DNA from 4 places in the Cohnella sp. LGH genome. Region 4 is predicted to be linked to each of the others. Evidence: predicted binding sites of a transcription regulator. Region 4 holds the regulator's gene; each other region holds the start of a gene.
The links. Region 4 encodes Rex, which represses fermentation and respiration genes when NADH is low (regulators of the CRP and FNR family bind a similar motif). Its sites were predicted from a motif close to TTGTGAAATATTTCACAA; they were not measured.
Positions count from the first base shown of each region.

Region 1 (4,617 bases), 4.0 Mb from region 4:
GCGGTTTTTCTCGTAAAGCATCTTCTTCGACTGGTTAAAGGTCAAAGCCATTACGAGGACCGTCACAAGCAAAAACATAACAAAAACAACCAGCAGTTGGAGCTTAATCGGACGCTTCTCAAATAAATTCAACGTTCTCTCCCCCCTGATTATGCATAGTATAGTTCGCAGTCTCATTACGCTCGTAAAAAACAAAAGCGGGATTATCGACAGTATAAACGTAAGTTAATATAACATAAACGAAAGCATTCCAAATACAATACGAACTAAAATAAGCGGGTTGGGTTAGTGAAATCCGTCAACCCGAACACTTCTGATTTTGGAGGAACTGTTAGAGATAAGAGGGGCGAGCAAAATTGAGCGGATGGGCCGCCTCTAACGGTCTGGCGGACCGTTACGCGGGCGAAATCGAGTGGAAGACTGCCTCTAACGGTCTGGCAGACCGTTACGCGGGCGAAATCGAGTGGGCGACCGCCTCTAACGGTCTGGCAGACCGTTACGCGGGCGAAATCGAGTGGGCGACCGCCTCTAACGGTCTGGCAGACCGTTACGCGGGCGAAATCGAGTGGGTGACCGCCTCTAACGGTCTGGCGGACCGTTACGCGGGCGAATTCGAGCGGATGACCGCTTCTAACGGTCTGGCGGACCGTTACGCGGGCGAATTCGAGCGGATGGCCCGAGCCGGGGAGCGAAGGCCAAAAATGTGCCTCGACGCGACCCGGGCCGGGATGCGAAGGTCGCTCACCGTTCGCCTAACCTGACAACATTGGGAGGAGGAGCAGTCCTCAAGTCGGCTCTAATAAATTTCTAAGACTGTCTATGTTGCGAACGCTGATTTTCTTCCGATCGATACGGATTAGCTGCTCGTTCTGGAATTCAAGCAGCAATTTCGTCACCGTCTCGCGAGCCGTTCCCGTCATATCCGCCAAATGCTGATGCGTCAGCTTCAAATCAATTAAAATGCCGCCGGAAAAGGGCACGCCATGCTGCTCTGCTAATCGCAGCAGCATACGGGCAATACGCGTGCGCGCATCGTGAATGGTCAAATCCGTGATTAATTTATTGGCACCGCGAAGGCGCTCCAAGGTGGTTTCCAGAATGCCAATCAGGATTTCGGGCTTGCTTTTAACCAAGGGAATGAAATGACGTTTCTTCAAAATACAAAGCGTGGACTTCTCGATTGTTCTTGCAGAAGCGGAGTGTTCCCTTTCATTTTGCAGCAAAGCCATCTCTCCAAAATAGTCCCCTTCTCTAAATATAGAAAGAATGATGTCCCTGGAATGGTTATTTTGATAAATTTGAACGACTCCCGATATCACCAGATAGAGCGCTTCCCCTTCATCGCCTTCCAAGAAAATATACTCGCCTTTGGAGTAATTGCATATGCTGCACAGCTTAGAAATCTCGGCTAGATGTTCATCGTTAAGCTGCTCGAAAAGCGGAAAATCACGCAATAATTGTGGATTCATCCTTGCCACCTCCGTTATAACCATTATAACGGTTAATATCGCGAAGAGTTGAAAAAGCTTCGACGAATGCGCAAAAGGCGCTCCGGATATCGGAGGCGCCTCTTGGCATCAGGCTATGGGAGATGGGAATGGAGCTTACTTGTTATTTGGCTAGCGCCCCTTCGCCGGTTGTCGGATTTTTCGGCTTATGGTGGAAGAGACGGTCGGTGCCCTTATGAATCAGCGGGAGCACGTAGCGGTCAAGTCCGAAGCGTCCGGCGTTCGTTCCGGCGACGACGACCAGCATTCCGAGGAGCAGCAGCCAAGGGTTCGTGCTTACGGTTCCGGCGAAGAGGAACATGAAGTTCATCATGAGTCCGAAGAAGGCGGCGGTCAGCGTTAACGTTCCGAGTATAAGTCCAAGTCCGACGAGGAATTCGCCCCAAGGGATCAAGACGTTAATGATCTTTACGTTCGGCAGTGCAAAATGTTCCAGGAACGCTTGGTAGGTCGGGTAGACCGCCTCCCCTGTCGCCTTGTCGATGACCGGGTTGTTAACGGCGTTGTTCAGGAACCCCCCTGCGTTAAACGGCGTTGCTCCGGTAATTTTATGCCAGCCTGCCGTTAACCAAGCATATCCGACTACGAATCTGACGATCGTTACGATGATAGCCGCAATGCGGTTTTCTCTCCAAAGCTTCATCATGTCACTCACTCCTCAATTGGGTGTAGGTTTATTTGAACTGATTCGATTATGCGTCCGTTAGCTGCTGCTTGTTCGCCGATGTTCGAGATCGTTTGGGAGACATCGGGATCACCTTCCTCGTTGGCTTTGTGTTTGTCTTTCATGGCTTTATTGTACGTCCAGTTGCGATTTTAATTTGTGATTAAAATCACAAAGTGGATCATGTTCATTTTTATGCCACATTTGATCGCCCCACTCCGCTCAATTTATCGACTCAGAAACTGAACCGCGGCAAGGCAAACTCCTAGGAAGAGACATAGCGGACTATGCAACTGTGCATCCCATTTGGCGAATAACGTGTTCGTTGGCTTCTTAAAGAAACCGACCCAGCGGAAATCCCCAATAGCTCGCAATAAAAATACGACAGATAATGCCCAGCCTCCATACCGTAGCAGCCACTCCGAGAAAAGAAACGACTCCACAGCTTCATTAGCCTCCAGAACAAACCATCCGGCCAGAGCCAAAGCCACAGCAACGAGGATTGTAGCGGTCTTGGAAGGCCGAAACAATGGAGCCTTGCCGTTGCTTGGAACCGCGGCTTCGCCTCCCCATCTTCCTCCCGCCGCCCAATACCAATGAATTCCGCTAAGCAGAAATAAGATTCCTCCAACGATCCAGGCAATGACCTCTATCATGTGAACGCCTCCCTTATCTATCTGATAAGAATATCCCGTCGCCGATGGCGAACGAAATCAGTTCTTTCTCCCGCTTATATCGTTTGTTCTGTTCCAAGGCCGCCGCATCGTCCACTTCCGCCGCCATCAGAACCATTCGATCCTCAAGCATCCATTCCAGATCCAACGTTTTCAGCCGAAATTCGATTCATCTTAATGTCCGTCACGATCACGTCCGGATCGAGCCGTTCGACTAACAGTAAGGCCTCTTCACCGTCTTCCGCAGTATAGACCTCGCCCACTCCGCACTCCGCCCACGGGAAGACCGTCTTCAGCCCCTCGCGTATTTCCTTCTCGTCGTCGACAATAAGTACCTTATGCATCTCCGCCACGCCCCTCTTCAACGACTTCCATCTATCGGCATCATATTGCATCGGCGGCAATTGTTCAACCTCCGGTGTCGCAATAGAAAATCGGACAACGCAGCCCGGATCAGGCTCAAACGACGTTTGTACGAAAAACCGTACAACGCAGCTCGAATTAGGCTCAAGAGACGGACGTTTGTACGAAAAACCGTACAACGTAGCTCATATCAGTCCCGATCAACGAACATTTGTACGAAAATTCGTACAAAGCGACCAAAATCAAAGGTTGTATGACACTAAAGCGTCTTCGTTGATGATAGGAGGCTGGAATTATCTGTGCTATACTATAAGATCGCATGACTACATAAAATTAAAGGAGATCAACATGAACAGTCACAGCAGTTTACAAGTTTTGCTTGATGACATTTCAAGTAAACAAAAGAAAGGCTTACCCTTTATTTTAGCGTCGATATGTATTTGGGGAATTATCACTATAATTACATTCAGTTCGCTAGATCTAATGGTAAAAAACATCATTACGCTGTCTTGCGGAGCGCTGTTGTTTCCGATATCCACCATTTGGGCAAAAATACTAAAGGTAAATTTATTTTATAAAGAAAATCCCATGATTAACGGACTACTTATTGCCACAAACAATCAAGTGTTATACTTAATTATTTGCGTCTTCCTTCTAATTAAGGCTCCCACGCTAGTACTGCCGGCATATGCCGTCATTTACGGCGCACATTTACTACCCTATTCCTTTTTTTATCAATCAAAAGGCTATAGGATTGTTTGTATTTTTATTTGCTTAGCCATTTTGGTAGGGCTTGTTTTTTTACGACTAAGTGTTGGTTTTATACCCGTAATTGTTGAAATTGGTGTAATTTCTTTAGCCATTCTGCTGCGCAAAGAATTACAAAAAACGAATTAATTCTAGCACAACATAGACAAAGCCCGGGAGCCGAAGCCCCCGGGCTTTTAATTTATGAAGTGGTTCACCTATCATACTCGTCCACGTCAAACGTCAGAATCTTATCGAAGATCACGTATTCGCTGCGCATGGCGAACGGACCTTGATTCCATGTCTTAGTGAACTTGTATTTAGCGGGGCCGACTCCCGCATCCTTGGCATCGTACCAGGCGAGGAAAGCGCTAAGCTCGGCTTCGGAAAGCTCGTATTCCTTGATCTGGCCGCCCAGCAGGTAGATCGTCAGAAGCGCCCCCGTCGAAGTTGTCCCGCCTACTTGGGCAGAGGCTTCGTTCGAATATGCGCTTTCCTGCCCGAGATCGTTCGTTGCCGTGACTACGTAGTAATAAGGAGTGTTCGAGTCGACCTTACTATCAGTGTACGTAGTCCCATAGACGCTCTTGGCAACGGTGATGTACGGCCCTTCCTCGTAGACCGATCGTTTCACTTTATAGTACGTTGCGCCGGTCACGGA
Region 1 covers NZ_CP072117.1:7,625,171-7,629,787, forward strand. The annotation lists gene J4772_RS31390 (sensor histidine kinase) at 1-132, opposite strand, end outside; gene J4772_RS31395 (hypothetical protein) at 357-761, shown strand; gene J4772_RS31400 (Crp/Fnr family transcriptional regulator) at 786-1,469, opposite strand; gene J4772_RS31405 (DoxX family membrane protein) at 1,612-2,154, opposite strand; gene J4772_RS31410 (DUF3995 domain-containing protein) at 2,400-2,828, opposite strand; gene J4772_RS31415 (hypothetical protein) at 2,842-2,979, opposite strand; gene J4772_RS31420 (response regulator) at 2,972-3,241, opposite strand; gene J4772_RS31425 (DUF7010 family protein) at 3,558-4,106, shown strand; gene J4772_RS31430 (fibronectin type III domain-containing protein) at 4,171-4,617, opposite strand, start outside.
Region 1: the regulator Rex is predicted to act here: its motif matches at 2,330-2,347, upstream of J4772_RS31405 (DoxX family membrane protein).

Region 2 (4,617 bases), 830 kb from region 4:
TTCACCGCCGGTTGGCCGACGATGACCGCGTTTACCGCGCATTTCTCCGAGTTGATGACCAGGCCCGATACTTTCTCGGTCTCTTCCTTGTTCAGGAAGTAACAGCCGAGCTGCGTCATTTTCTTCTTGGCCGCCGTATAGATCGCTTCGTCGAGAATGACTGCCTGCTCCGATGCGCAAATCATGCCGTTGTCGAAGGTCTTCGACAAAATCAGGTCGGTGACCGCTTGGTCGAGATCGGCCGTCCGCTCGATAAAGCACGGAACGTTGCCGGGACCGACGCCAAGCGCCGGTTTGCCGGTGCTGTACGCCGATTTAACCATTGCCGAACCGCCGGTTGCCAGCACAAGCGTCACGTCTTTGTGGTTCATAAGCTGCTGCGTCGCTTCGACCGAAGGATGATCGATCCACTGAATGCAGTGCTCCGGCGCGCCTGCCGCCACCGCCGCTTCCAGCAGCGTTTTTGCCGCCTCGCGGCTCGATTTCTGCGCCGACGGATGGAAGGCGAAAATGATCGGGTTGCGCGTCTTGGTCGCAATCAACGCCTTGAACATCGTCGTGGACGTCGGGTTGGTCACCGGCGTAATGCCGGCGATGACGCCGACCGGCTCGGCGACAACGCGGTAGTTCTCATACGGGTTGTCTTCGACGACGCCGACCGTCTTCTCGTTCTTGATGCTGTGGTAGATGTACTCGGTGGCAAAGATGTTTTTCGTTATTTTGTCCTCGTATACGCCCCGTCCGGTTTCCTCCACCGCCATTTTCGCCAGCAGCATGTGCTTATCCAGACCGGCCAGCGCCATTTTCTGAACAATTTGGTTTACGGCGTCTTGATCGAGCAGCATAAATTCTTCCTGAGCCTGCTTCGCTCTCTCCGTCAGCAGGTTGACTTCCTTCTGCGCGGTAACAAACGTTTCTTGAACTTTCTCATTGGCTGCCATATATGCGAGCCTCCCCTTGGTTGTTTAAGATCCGATATATTCGATTGAGTCCATCAACCGCTCTGCCGCCGGAACAATCGTCTCATTCTCCACTCTGAAATGCTCGGTGATAATCATAAGTACTTGAAGAAGGCGCGACAGACAATCCTCAGGGGACTCTCCGCCGGCGACAGCCGTCAGATACGCTTCGTAAAACTGCCGGGCGATGGCGTCCTCCTGCTCGAGCACGGCTGCCGGGCCGATTTTTCCGCCGCAGATGGCGGTTTTGGCAAACGGGTAAATGATCTGCTTTTCCTTAGAGAGATGCTTCTGCCAATCGTCCATAAAGGCGACGAACTTCTCATGCACGCCGCGATGATGGATTTCCCAGAACGGGTAATCGAAATTGCCGGGATTCCATCGCATTAACCTGCACAATTCCAACAACCTGTCGTAAAGCGCGTCGTGTCCTTCCTTCCACTGGTCGTACCTCATGTACAGCTCGTACAACGGGGAGTTGACCGCTTGGGGCATCTTAATCACTCCTTTCGCAAGAAAATGGATCGCTTCGGCTAAAAGCCGTAAGCATTGGAACGATCCGTCAGGTCAAGCATGATTTCGTCCTCTTCCCTGAACCGATTGTTCAGAACCGCATAAGCTTGAATCAGGTACGAGGCCATCTTGCTTGCCTCTTCATGCCCGATCGGATACCGGGCCTTCTCCAATGCTCGCATGAATGTGCGCAAATACTGATCGGCCAGCTCGTATTCCTGCTCCATCAGCAAGAACAAATCGGGCTCGGCTCCCAGAAAGGTCGCCGCCTGCGGGAACAATTCGGACTCTTCCCACTGGGTATGCGCGGCCCAGTGCTTCATGAACAGCTTGACGCAATCGTGAAGCTGCCTGATTTCGCGATTGAGCCGCTTCTCCTCGGGGTCGTTGCGAACAACGCAAGCTTGCTCGTAAATGCTTCTCAGCTCGTTTTTCAACGCTTCGTGCTCTTCTCTGGCGCGGGCGACGGACGTTTCCAATTGCAGATCATTCGTATTCTCGGTAAGTGGGATGTCATGGATAGAAACATGTAGTTTCATTACGGGATCACTTCCCTTCCTCTTCTTGATCCCAGTATAAACTTGAACGCCGATCCAGTTTGTGAATTAAATCACATTTTGACAAACTGTTCTTATGCAAAGCCGCGTTTGACATAATTTCGTCGTAATTTAGAAAAAAAGATGCGTCTCCCGCAGAGAGTCGCATCCTTAATGTCATTAACTATCCAAATGCCATCATTCGCTCGCAAGCCGCACTAGCGCGCTGTCCGGAGTGGTCGGCAGCTCGCTTCCGCCTTTCGGCTCGATTGTAAAGCGCAAGGACTCCAGCGCCGCCATTTCGCGAAAACGCGAGTACAAATGGCCTTGTCCGCTGTGAAACTCCAGCAAACCCAAGTTCGAAAGCCGGCTTCTGCTGTCCGCCCATGCCTGAACGTCGCTCGTATCCGATTCAAGCACACCCTCCATCAGCACGAACAGTTCCTCGGTATCGTCATTGACCCATACCGTCAAACTTTGACGCGGCCTGCCTGAGGAAGCTGAAGCCGTCCACTCGGCAATATCCGGAGACATGATGACGCGCGTGCCGGGAAGCTCCATCAGCCTCGCCCCCTCAGGCTCGTGCAGTTGTGCATAATGCTGCGCCGCCAGGGGAGCTGCAGCTGCCGGCTCATTCGGCGCTTTCGAATACTTGAACAGCCCAATCAAAACAACGGCAAGCAGCGCCGCGATTACACTGGCCGCCGCTCTCCCCGGTCTTCGATTCGCTTTGCGGAACAGAGAACGCATCGCCATCCGTCGGCGCAGCGAGCGGTACACTTGCGCTGACGGCAACTCCTCGTCCCTCGCAAACCCTTGATCCGTGTTCGCCATCGCGTTTGCGTCCGTCGGGTCCCAATCGACACCGCGCATCGCTTTATCGCTGGCCGACGCCTTCCGGGCAACATTTCTGCGCTCCGTCGACACTCCGAGCAGCTCGGCCCAGCGCAGACAGGCGCTGCGGCAGGCGGAGCAGCTCTCAGCATGTCTATCCAATGCCTCTAAGGAGGCTGCGCCCAATTGGCCGAGGTGGTAATCTACCCAGCGCTCGTCCGGTATGCCGCAATCTCTGCCCAACATGTCAGCCCCCTCCTTTCGAGCCGTTCGACCAGCCGAGGCGCTCCATGGCCTTGGAGAGATGATTCAGACCGTAGCGCACGCGCGACTTGATCGTTCCGACCGGGACCTGCCATGCTTCCGCCAGCTCCTTGCGGGTGCGGTGGCTGTAATACACTTCGGCCAGTGTCCGCCTCTGCACGCCGTCCAGCTCCGACAGCGCCTGCCGAAGCGCCTCCCCTTCCATTTTCGCCATTACGCGCTGCTCCGGAAGCGCTGTTTCTCCTGCCCAGGCATACCTTTGCTCGAACGGAGCTTCTCGCTGCTCCAGTACGATCCTTCTGCGTTTGCGCAATCGGTCCATACAGCGGCTTTTTGTCAGCACAGCCAGCCATGCTTCGACCGAGCCTCTCTCGGGCGAGTACTTTTCCGGCTGCGAAATGACGGTCAGCAGCACGTCGTGGCATACGTCCTCCATCTCCATCCGATCGCCGCCGAGCAGCTTCCCGGCAATTCCCATCACCAAAGGAGCCGCCTGCCCGTAGAAGCGATCGAACGCCTCCATCGAGCCGTCCCGCATGAGCGCAAACAGCTCGAACAGATCCTGGCACCCCGGTCTGCCAGAGTTTGTTCCCATGTTCATCGCACCTCCGCGCATATTTAAGAGGTTGTTCAAAAAAGTGCGCTGCTCCCGCACAACCTCTTTTCGAAACTAAATTATCAAAAAGCCGCCCTCATGAAAACCGGTCGATTCGTTTTTTATCTTCCTTTAAGCTTCTGCTAAGCAATTTTTTAACTTTCGGCTAAATCCGTTCGCCAAGGCCGGACGTAATAGGGGTGAAAATCAATTTTTGGAGTTGAGGGGGAATGGTTGTCATGAAGAAATCGACCAGATCATTATCCGGAGCGCTCGCCTTAATGCTGCTGCTAGGCGCGCTCATGGGCGGAGCGTCGCTCGCTGCGGCGGCGCCGCTAAAGCTGTTTACGCCGTACACGTACCTGTCCGTCTCTCCCGGCGAAACGATCTCTTACGCCATCGACGTCATCAACGACTCCGACGAAATCCGTTCGGCCGACGTCGCGTTCGATGTCGGAAGTCTCGGCTGGAAATACGAGCTGACGGCGGGCGGCAACCGAGTCCGGCAAATTTCCGTGAAGCCCGGGGAGTCGCAATCGCTCAGTCTTAGCCTGACCGTCCCGCTCGAGGTCAATAAGGGCGATTATGCGTTTAAGCTCAACGCCGGCGATTTCGGTACGCTTCCGCTTAAGGTTAACGTGGCTGAGCAAGGCTCCTACAAATCCGAGCTGTCGGTCGATCAGCCCAATCGCGAAGGCCATTCGGATTCCAAGTTCACCTACAGTCTGACGCTTGACAACCGAACAGCTTCCAAGCAGCAGTACGCATTAACTGCGGAAGCTCCGTCAGGCTGGGACGTGCGCTTCTCCGTAAGCGGCAGCAACGTTACTTCCGTCGACGTGGAGCCGGGCAGCTCGAAATCAGTCAGTCTCGACGTAACCCCCGCGGAAAATGCAGCCGCAGACACGTATCCGAT
Region 2 covers NZ_CP072117.1:3,524,040-3,528,656, forward strand. The annotation lists gene adhE (bifunctional acetaldehyde-CoA/alcohol dehydrogenase) at 1-941, opposite strand, end outside; gene J4772_RS14960 (hemerythrin domain-containing protein) at 966-1,454, opposite strand; gene J4772_RS14965 (hemerythrin domain-containing protein) at 1,493-2,011, opposite strand; gene J4772_RS14970 (anti-sigma factor) at 2,207-3,088, opposite strand; gene J4772_RS14975 (RNA polymerase sigma factor) at 3,090-3,701, opposite strand; gene J4772_RS14980 (COG1470 family protein) at 3,941-4,617, shown strand, end outside.
Region 2: the regulator Rex is predicted to act here: its motif matches at 2,071-2,088, upstream of J4772_RS14965 (hemerythrin domain-containing protein).

Region 3 (4,617 bases), 3.1 Mb from region 4:
AAAGCTTTGCTTTGCTCAGGGTCCAGCAGTACGGACTTGACATGCTCAAATCCAAGTCGCTCCAGCCATGGCGCAGTACGTTCGGCGTAATTGCCTGTCTTCCTGTAGTATTGCAGCATGGCGCCGCACAGATCGATAACCTCCTGCTCCGTCTCAACCGTAGTCAGCAGCGTGGCCTCCTTCACTTCCGTACCGCCGTTGCCGCCGATATAAATCTGGAAGCCGTTTTCTACGCCGATGACGCCAAAGTCCTTAACTCCGCTTTCCACGCAGCTGCGAGGGCAAGCCGATACGCCCATCTTGAATTTGTGCGGGGTATCGATGTACTCGTAACGCTCCTCCAGCTTAATGCCCAGCCCCATGGAGTCCTGCGTGCCAAAGCGGCAGAAGTTGGCGCCTACGCATGTTTTCACGGAACGAACGGCTTTGGCGTAGGCGGAAGCGGAGGTCATGTCCAACTCTTCCCACATAGCCGGTAAATCCTCTTTATTTACACCGTACAGGCCAATGCGCTGACTACCCGTTACTTTGACAAGAGGCACATTGTATTTTTCTGCCACCTGCGCAATTTTCAACAGCTGCTGCGGCGTCGTTTTGCCGCCTCTCATCCTAGGAATGACCGAGAAGCTGCCGTTCTTCTGGATATTGCCATGCATGCGTTCATTAACATAACGGGATTCTTTTTCATCCTGATGCTCATTAGGGAAGGTAACATTAAGATAGAAATTAATCGCCGGACGGCATTTCGAGCAGCCTTCGGCATTGCGGAAGCCCAGCTCGCGGAAGACGTCCTTCGATGTTTTCAGACCCTTCTCGTGAATTTGCAGGACAATGTCGTCCCTGGTCAGATCCGTACAGCCGCAAATGCCCGTCGGCGCAAGCGCAACCTTGTCGCCCAGGACGTGCGAGAGCAGCTCGCCGATCATCGGCTTGCATTTGCCGCAGGAGTTGCCCGCTTTCGTACAGCGAACAACGTCGGCCACAGATGTTAATTGCTGCGCGTGGATCGCATTGACGATGGTTCCCTTCGTGACGCCGTTGCAGCCGCATACGGTATCGGTATCGTCCCATTGCGCTACGCTTGCTCCGGCTTCTTCGTCGGCGGCCGCCAGCAGCGTTACGGGATTCAGGGCGGCAATATCGGTCCCGTTCCGCAGCATTTTATAGTAGCGATTTTCTTCGGACGTATCGCCGTACAGCACGATGCCGACAATGCGATTATCCCGAATAAACAGCTTCTTGTAGCTGTTGTTTAAGCCGTTATAAGCCTCAATGCCCTTTACGTCGTCGCTCTCCCGGATGATGCCCGCCGAGAACAGATCGCAGCCGGACACTTTTAACGAAGTGGACACCGTACTGCCTTTATAGCCGTCCGTTGGGCGGTGTGCGAGCAGGTCGGCCAGTACCTTCCCTTGCTCATACAGCGGAGCGACCAGGCCGTAGATCGTTTTATTATGCTGTGCGCATTCGCCTACCGCATACACGTCCGCCGCGCTTGTGGTCATGAAGTCGTCAACGACGATTCCTCGCTCGACATGCAGCCCCGCGTCCTTGGCCAGCCCGGTCACCGGCCGGATGCCGACCGCCATAATGACCAAATCCGCCTCTAGAGTGCTGCCGTCGCTGAATTCAAGGCCTTCCACTCTGCTCGTTCCCAGTATGCGGGTCGTTTTTTTCTCCATTAGAAAGCGAATGCCCTGTTTCTCCAAATCCTTCTTCAATAAATTTCCGGCTGGTTCGTTCAACTGCGTTTCCATTAGCCATTTTTCCAAGTGAACGACTGTGACCTCCATGCCTTGATCGACGAGGCCTTTAGCCGCTTCAAGCCCTAGCAAGCCGCCTCCGATCACTGCAGCCCGCTTATATTGCTTGGCTTGTTCGATCATTTGCAGCGTGTCGTCAATGGTGCGGAAGCCCAACACGCCCGCCAGCTCCGCGCCCTCGATGGGCAGAATAAAAGACCTGGACCCTGTGGCGATAATACATTTGTCATAATGGATACATTGGCCTTCGGCCGTAATGACTTGTTTAGTTTGCGGATCCAGACGGATCGCCGGATCGTGGTGGATAAGCGTAATGCCGTTATCCTCGTACCATTGCAGCGGATTCGTGACGATTTCATCCACCGTCATCTTCTTTTGCAGGACATTGGACAGCATAATGCGGTTGTAATTCGTATAGGGTTCTTCGCCGATAATCGTAATCTCGTATTGATGGGAGTTCCGCTCCAGTATTTCTTCAATCGTTCTCACGCCGGCCATGCCGTTGCCGATTAGAAGCAGTTTCTCTTTTGTCATAGGGCTCCTCCTGTTGTGAAAATTTTCACTTATATATTGTGAATGTTTTCACTTTCTATACGATCATCGTATCATGATTCAAGGATTTCGTGTATCAGGGAATTCCCTGAAAAATGTGTTATTAGTCCCGGGGATCTACGACCCTGCCCGGATGCGACTTGATAATGGTATAATATTCCCTACCAACATCGATCCGGGCGGGGTGGAACCATCATGAAAATCATATTGGTCGACGACGAGCCGCTAGCGCTATTCCGGCTTCGGCGGGCGCTTGAACGCGAGAGCGAAGAGGTGGACATCGCTGCGGAGTATACCGATCCGAACGAGGTCGCTGCAGGCGTGATGGAGCATCGTCCCGATGTGGTATTTCTGGACATTCATATGCCGGAGATAGACGGGCTAAAGCTGGGAAGGCAGCTACAGGCTACAGTTCCCGGCATTGAGATTGTATTTGTGACGGCTTACGACCGGTATGCCGTAAAAGCCTTCGAGCTGTATGCGCTGGATTACGTCATGAAGCCCGTGCAGGAGGACCGATTGCGCCAGACGTTGCTCAGAGTGGAAGAGAAGCTGCGGATTAAGAAAGCTAGGCCAATGCCGGATTTGGAGCGCAGTCGTCATGTTCATACGCAGGCAGGAGGATCGGGATTCGCGGTTGCTGCTGCTGACATGCGTCTGCATTCTGTTTAATCTGGCCTGGAGCATCGCGGATTCTTTCTCGGAAACGATGCATGTCTACTATCCGCTCGATCTTGCAGTAGCGGTCATCTTTTTCTCGGCATACTGGTTTCTGAGATATTTGCGCAATACCGATAAAATTAGCGACTTGTACGAGAAGCTGCAAATTTCGGATAAAATGAAGGATCGATTTCTGGCCAGCACCTCGCACGAACTGCGAACTCCTTTACACGGCATTATGAATATTACGGGCAGCATCTACGCCAGAGAAAAGCACAAGCTGGAGGAAACCAGCCTCAGGGAGATGGAACTGGTAGGCACGGTCAGCAGGCGGATGTCTCGTCTATTGGACGACCTGCTAGATATCGCCCGACTTCAGGAGCATCAGGTCGTTCTTCGACCCGAGCCGGTAAGCGTGCAGGCGATTGTGCCGGGCATTCTGGCGATGTTGAAGCATATGGCGGAAGGCAAGCCGATCCGCTTGGAGATGAGGATAGACGATTCTGCGCCTCCGGTATGGGCGGACGAGAAGAGGTTTGTGCAGATTTTGTACAATCTGCTGTACAACGCGCTCAAATATACGGAGCAAGGCAGCGTTCGGGTCTCCTTGGAGACTGGTGAAGGCTATGCCGAGATTCAGGTGTCCGACACCGGCGCCGGTATGGATGAGGAGACGAAAGCGCGTATTTTCATGCCGTACGTTCAAGGAGATTATGGCATTCGCGACGGCAGATGAATCGGACTTGGCCTAAGTATTTGCAAACAGCTGGTCGAGCTGCACGGAAGCGGGCTGCAGCTTGACTCTGTGCAGGGACAGGGCTCGACTTTTCGATTCAGGCTGCAGTTCGCCGATAAGCAAGTGGCTTCACCCCCTACTGATGAGGAGCTCTCGGAACGGGAGGTCGCCGCGTCGCAGCAGGCGATTGCCGTCATTCGCTATCCGGAAGACGAGAAGGAATACGGGACGATCGGAGATTCCTCGCTTCATCTGCTCTCGGACCGGGAGATTCGTATATTGGCCGTGGACGACGAACCGATCAACCTCAAGGTGCTCGAGGGCATCTTGTCGTCGGAGCCTTATATTCTGCAAACGGTTTGCTCCGGACAAGAGGCGTTGGAACTGCTGGAATCGGACAACTGGGATTTGCTGATCGCGGACGTCATGATGCCGGGAATGTCCGGGTATGAGCTGACGCAGAGAGTGAGGGAGCGGTATGCCGTATCGGAGCTTCCGGTGCTGCTGCTTACCGCGCGCAGCCTGCCGGCCGACATCTATACCGGTTTCCTGGCGGGCGCGAACGATTATATGACCAAGCCGGCGGATGCCGTGGAGTTGAGATATCGGATTCGGGCATTAATCTTACTGAAGCAATCGATTCAGGATCGCCTACGGATCGAAGCGGCCTATCTACAGGCACAGATTCATCCGCACTTTCTGTTTAATACGTTGAACTCGCTCATGGCGCTTAGCGAGATAGATACGGAAAGAATGAGAGCGTTGGGAGACGCTTTTACCTCTTTCCTGCGAATCAGCTTCGATTACTTGAACACGGGCGAGACGGTTGATCTGGAGCATGAGCTGCAATTGGTTGAAGCTTACCTCTATATCGAGCAGGAGCGGTTTGGGGAAAAACTGAAAGTG
Region 3 covers NZ_CP072117.1:8,470,375-8,474,991, reverse strand. The annotation lists gene nirB (nitrite reductase large subunit NirB) at 1-2,297, opposite strand, end outside; gene J4772_RS34935 (LytR/AlgR family response regulator transcription factor) at 2,511-2,987, shown strand; partial or broken gene J4772_RS37265 (sensor histidine kinase) at 2,917-3,810, shown strand; gene J4772_RS37260 (response regulator) at 3,835-4,617, shown strand, end outside.
Region 3: the regulator Rex is predicted to act here: its motif matches at 2,311-2,328, upstream of nirB (nitrite reductase large subunit NirB).

Region 4 (4,617 bases):
GGCTTGGGGAGACGACTGGCGGCGAATCCGAGGAGTTGAACGTCGGGGGGCGCGGCCGCGAAGAGTGGGCGGCCGTCGCAAGCGATGCGGCATCGTGCTTGAATCGTGCTTGTCCCTGGTTCAAACGATGTTTCTACCATCGAGCGAGGAACGAAGCGGGCAAAGCCGATCTAATCATTACGAACCATGCCTTGCTGTTCACCGACATGCGCGCCGAGCATCGCCTGCTCCCGGCCTACGATCGGCTGATCGTAGACGAGGCGCATCACCTGGAGGAGGTAGCCAGCAGCCATCTGGGCCAGAAAACCTCGTATTCCTCCTTGATCATTCCGCTGCAGCGAATGTGGAAGGATGCCCGTACAGGGCTATTGCCGCAACTGATCGGAGCCGTTTCCGGGTTGGCTTCGGATTATGCCGGAGCTTGGGCCGAGAAGCTTGAGCTGCTAATTCCCAAAGTGCAGGAAATTCGCGATGCTTGGGAGCGTTGGATGGAGGCGGTGTTCGCGATGCTTGCTTCCAACGCGGCGGCCGATGAAACCGGCAGTTTAACGATGCGAATCAAGCCGGCCGATTTGCCGACCCAATGGGACGGGCTCAGCGTGGACGGCAACAACGTCATTCAGCTGTTGTCGGACCTGATTCGTCCGCTTGAGAAGTTAACGGTCGATATTCGCGAGGAGTCGGACGAGCTCGGGATGCAGGGCCTGCTCACAGATCTGGGGGGCGTATTAAAAGACCTATCCAACATTCGGGCGGACACGCAGTCGTTCGTAACGCTAGGACGCCCCGAGTTCGTCTATTGGGCGGAAGGGCATACGCAGTATCGCAATCGTTCCGTCGGGATCTACGGGGCTCCTGCGGACGTTAGCGAGCTGCTGAAAGAAGGGATGTTCGATAAAAAAGCGAGCGTCGTCATGACGTCGGCGACGCTGACCATCGACAAATCCTTCAAGTACGTGACCGATCAGCTTGGGTTGAGCGATGCGGAGAAAAACGGGCGACTCAAAACGGCGATGCTGCCGTCTCCGTTCCGTTATCGTGAACAGGCGCTTGTGCTCATTCCGCGCGATTTCCCGGGCATCAAGGGAAGAGACGGAGAGGCTGCCTTCGTGAGCGCGCTGATCGCTTCGCTGCACGAGACCGCCTTGACGGTAGGCGGGAGAATGCTTGTTCTGTTCACTTCTTACCGGATGCTAAGGCATGTGTACGGCCCGCTTAAAGACAGCCTGGAGCAAGCCGGCATTCAGGTGCTTGGCCAAGGAGTGGACGATGGCAGCAGAACGAGGCTGACGCAGCAGTTCATGAAGCGGCCGGCTTCGGTACTGCTCGGTACCAGCAGCTTCTGGGAAGGCATCGATTTGCCGGGCGACGCGCTCACCTGCCTCGCGATTGTCAGATTGCCGTTTCAGCCGCCGAACCACCCGGTTGCGGAAGCTAAGTCGGAGAAGCTGCAAGCCGAGAATCAGAATCCGTTCATGAAGCTGTCGCTGCCGCAGGCGGTCATCAAGTTCAAGCAGGGATTCGGACGTCTTGTTCGCACGGCGAGCGACAAAGGGATCGTCATTTTGTACGATACGAGAGTGATCGATACGAACTACGGGAAGTACTTTCTGTACTCGCTGCCGGGTCCGAAGATGGAGCATTTGCCGCTGGCCGGCATGACTTCGCGCATTCGGCAATGGCTGCAGCCGCAAGACGGCGAACTTAACACGCTCGCCACGGGGCAAGAGAGAGGGGACATGCGATGAAGCCGATTAAAATATCCGAAGCCGTCGTTAGAAGACTGCCGATCTATTTGCGTTACCTGAACGAGTTGAGCCTCAGCAATATTCAGACCGTATCCTCGCAGGACTTAGGAGAAAAGCTAGACCTCAATCCGGCGCAAATCCGCAAGGACTTGGCCTATTTCGGAGAGTTCGGGCGTAAAGGCGTCGGCTATAACGTCGATTATCTGATCGAGAAGATTCGACAAATATTGAAATTGGACAAAACGATGAACGTCGCTTTGGTCGGTACGGGTAACCTGGGGCGAGCTTTGTGCAACTATAATATGTATATTAAAGACAATATGAAAATCGTGGCCGTATTCGATGCGGACATGAGCAAGGCGGGAACTTCAATCAACCACCTTCAGGTGCAACCGATGCAGGAGCTGGCTGAGACGGTGCGCAAGCTGGATATTGCGGTCGGCATTATTACCGTGCCGGCAGGCGAAGCGCAGAACGTCGCCGACCGGTTCGTCTCGGCAGGCATACGCGGCTTGCTTAACTTCGCCCCTGTCGTCCTGAAGGCCGCTCCCGGCGTACGCATCCATAACGCCGACTTTACCGCCGAGCTGCTCAGTTTGGCCTACTACATGGACGATCAAAACGAGGAACAAGAGGAAGGGGATGCGGAGCAATGACGCGGCTGCTGATCAAGCAAGGGACATTCGTAACGATTGATGAACAATTTTCCGTGTTTCAAGGATGGCTGGCCGTAGAGAACGGCCAAATCGCAGCTATGGGGGAAGGCGAAGTTCCGCAGCGGGAGAGCGAGTCGGCGACCGAGATATTGGACGGCAGCGGACTGCTGTTTATGCCGGGTCTTATTAACACCCACGGACATGCGGCGATGTCGCTGTTGCGCGGAATGGCCGACGATCTCGTGCTTCAGGATTGGCTGCAAAATCATATGTGGCCGACCGAGGCCAAATTTACCGGAGACGACGTGTACTGGGGCTCGGCGCTGGCCGCAGTAGAGATGATCAAGAGCGGCACGACGACGTTCGTCGATATGTACGACCATATGCAGCGCGTGGCCGAAGTGACAGAGACGTCCGGTTTGAGGGCCAGCCTGACGCGCGGCGTAATCGGCCTTTGTCCGGAAGACGTGCAGAAGGCAAAGCTGGAGGACGCGATCCGTTTTGCGAGGGAGTGGCACGGCCAGGCGAACGGACGGATCAACGTTATGATTTCGCCGCACGCTCCATACACCTGCCCTCCAGATTATATTTTGAAATTCGTCGAGGCGGCGCACGAGCTGGATTTGCCGATGCACACGCACATGTCCGAAACGCTGGCCGAGGTGGAGCAGAACGTGCGCGACTATGGCTGCCGTCCGGTCGAGCATCTTGATCGTCTCGGCATGTTCAGCCGGCCGACTCTCGTTGCTCACGCAGTTCACCTGAACGATGAAGAAATCGCTTTGCTGGCCGAGCGCAAGGTTGCCGTATCGCATAACCCGATCAGCAATCTGAAGCTGGCTAGCGGAGTAGCCCGGGTGCCCGATCTGCTCAAGGCGGGCGTGACCGTATCGCTCGGAACGGACGGCGCGGCCAGCAACAACAATCTTGACCTGTTCCAGGAGATGACGACCGCCGCGTTGCTGCATAAAGGCGTGAGCGGCGATCCGACCGTCGTCCCGGCCGTGGAGGCGCTGCGCATGGCGACGTTGTACGGGGCGCGCTCGCTAGGTCTGGAAGGCGCTGTAGGCCAACTGAAGGTCGGTCTCAAGGCGGACATCATCGCCGTCAATATCGCGCAAGCGCACTTCGTGCCTCGTACGGATTTCGTATCTCATCTCGTCTACTCGGGCAGAGGCTCGGATGTCGTGCACGTATGGGTTGACGGGAAGCAGCTGCTTCGCGACCGTCAGCTGACGACGCTTGACGAGGAGAAAATTATGGCCGAAGCAGAGCGCTGCTACCGGAGGCTGCGCGCATGAATAGGAGCCGAAGCGAAGGCAAGCGGGTGCTGCCTTCCTTTACGCTTGGCAGATGGCTGTTCATTATAAGCGGATTTATTCTGTTCCTTATCGTCTCTTTCGTGCTTTACGTACGTTCCGCTGATTCGGACTATCGCCGCGCGGAAAACGAGGCAATCCGGATCGGCAAAGCTCAGGGCGAGCTCGTCAACGTGTTCGAGGCTGTGCGCCATACGTGGCAAGGGAATGTGTGGATCGTGACGGGAGAGGATGCCGGCGGCGAGCGCTGGACCGTATTCGAGCTGGAGAACGAAATCGTACGGAAAAAAGCGAGCGAAAACCTAACCGAGGAGCAGATGCTCGCCAAGTTTGCAGCAGCTCATACCGGCAAGCCGATCCGCATTATGCCCGCTTGGTTCAACGGTCAGCCGGCGTGGGAAATTCGCTATCGGAACGAAGGCGACGAGCGACTTCAGTCTCTCGATTTCTATTCGTTCGAGGATGGATCGCTCATTCGTACTTATGTATTGTCGAACCTTTAAAAAACGCCGATAAGGCGTTTTTTTGTTGGATTCCCAGTCATCGTCTAACGATTCGTCTATCATTTCCTGATATACTATGTGATGTACTTCTCGTTTGACCAAAACTGACCAGTCCCGATCGTCGCCGACGGCGCAGTCAAGTTTAATGATGGAGGGGATCGGCTAATGAATAAGCTGAAAATCGTACCGATAGCGATAACCGCGGCGTTGACCGCAGTTCTATTGTTCGGAGGATGGTTTGCCTATCGCCATTACGGCATTGAGAAGCCGCTTGATAGAGCGGCGGCATCGATTCCCGGCGTGGAGGCCGCAAATATCGAAACGACCGGGACGCTCGTAAAAGTCAGCGTCGAACTGGATTCCGACGCCGACTTGGGCGAAGTGTACCGTA
Region 4 covers NZ_CP072117.1:2,693,104-2,697,720, forward strand. The annotation lists gene dinG (ATP-dependent DNA helicase DinG) at 1-1,748, shown strand, start outside; gene J4772_RS11140 (redox-sensing transcriptional repressor Rex) at 1,745-2,404, shown strand; gene J4772_RS11145 (amidohydrolase) at 2,401-3,705, shown strand; gene J4772_RS11150 (hypothetical protein) at 3,702-4,226, shown strand; gene J4772_RS11155 (hypothetical protein) at 4,392-4,617, shown strand, end outside.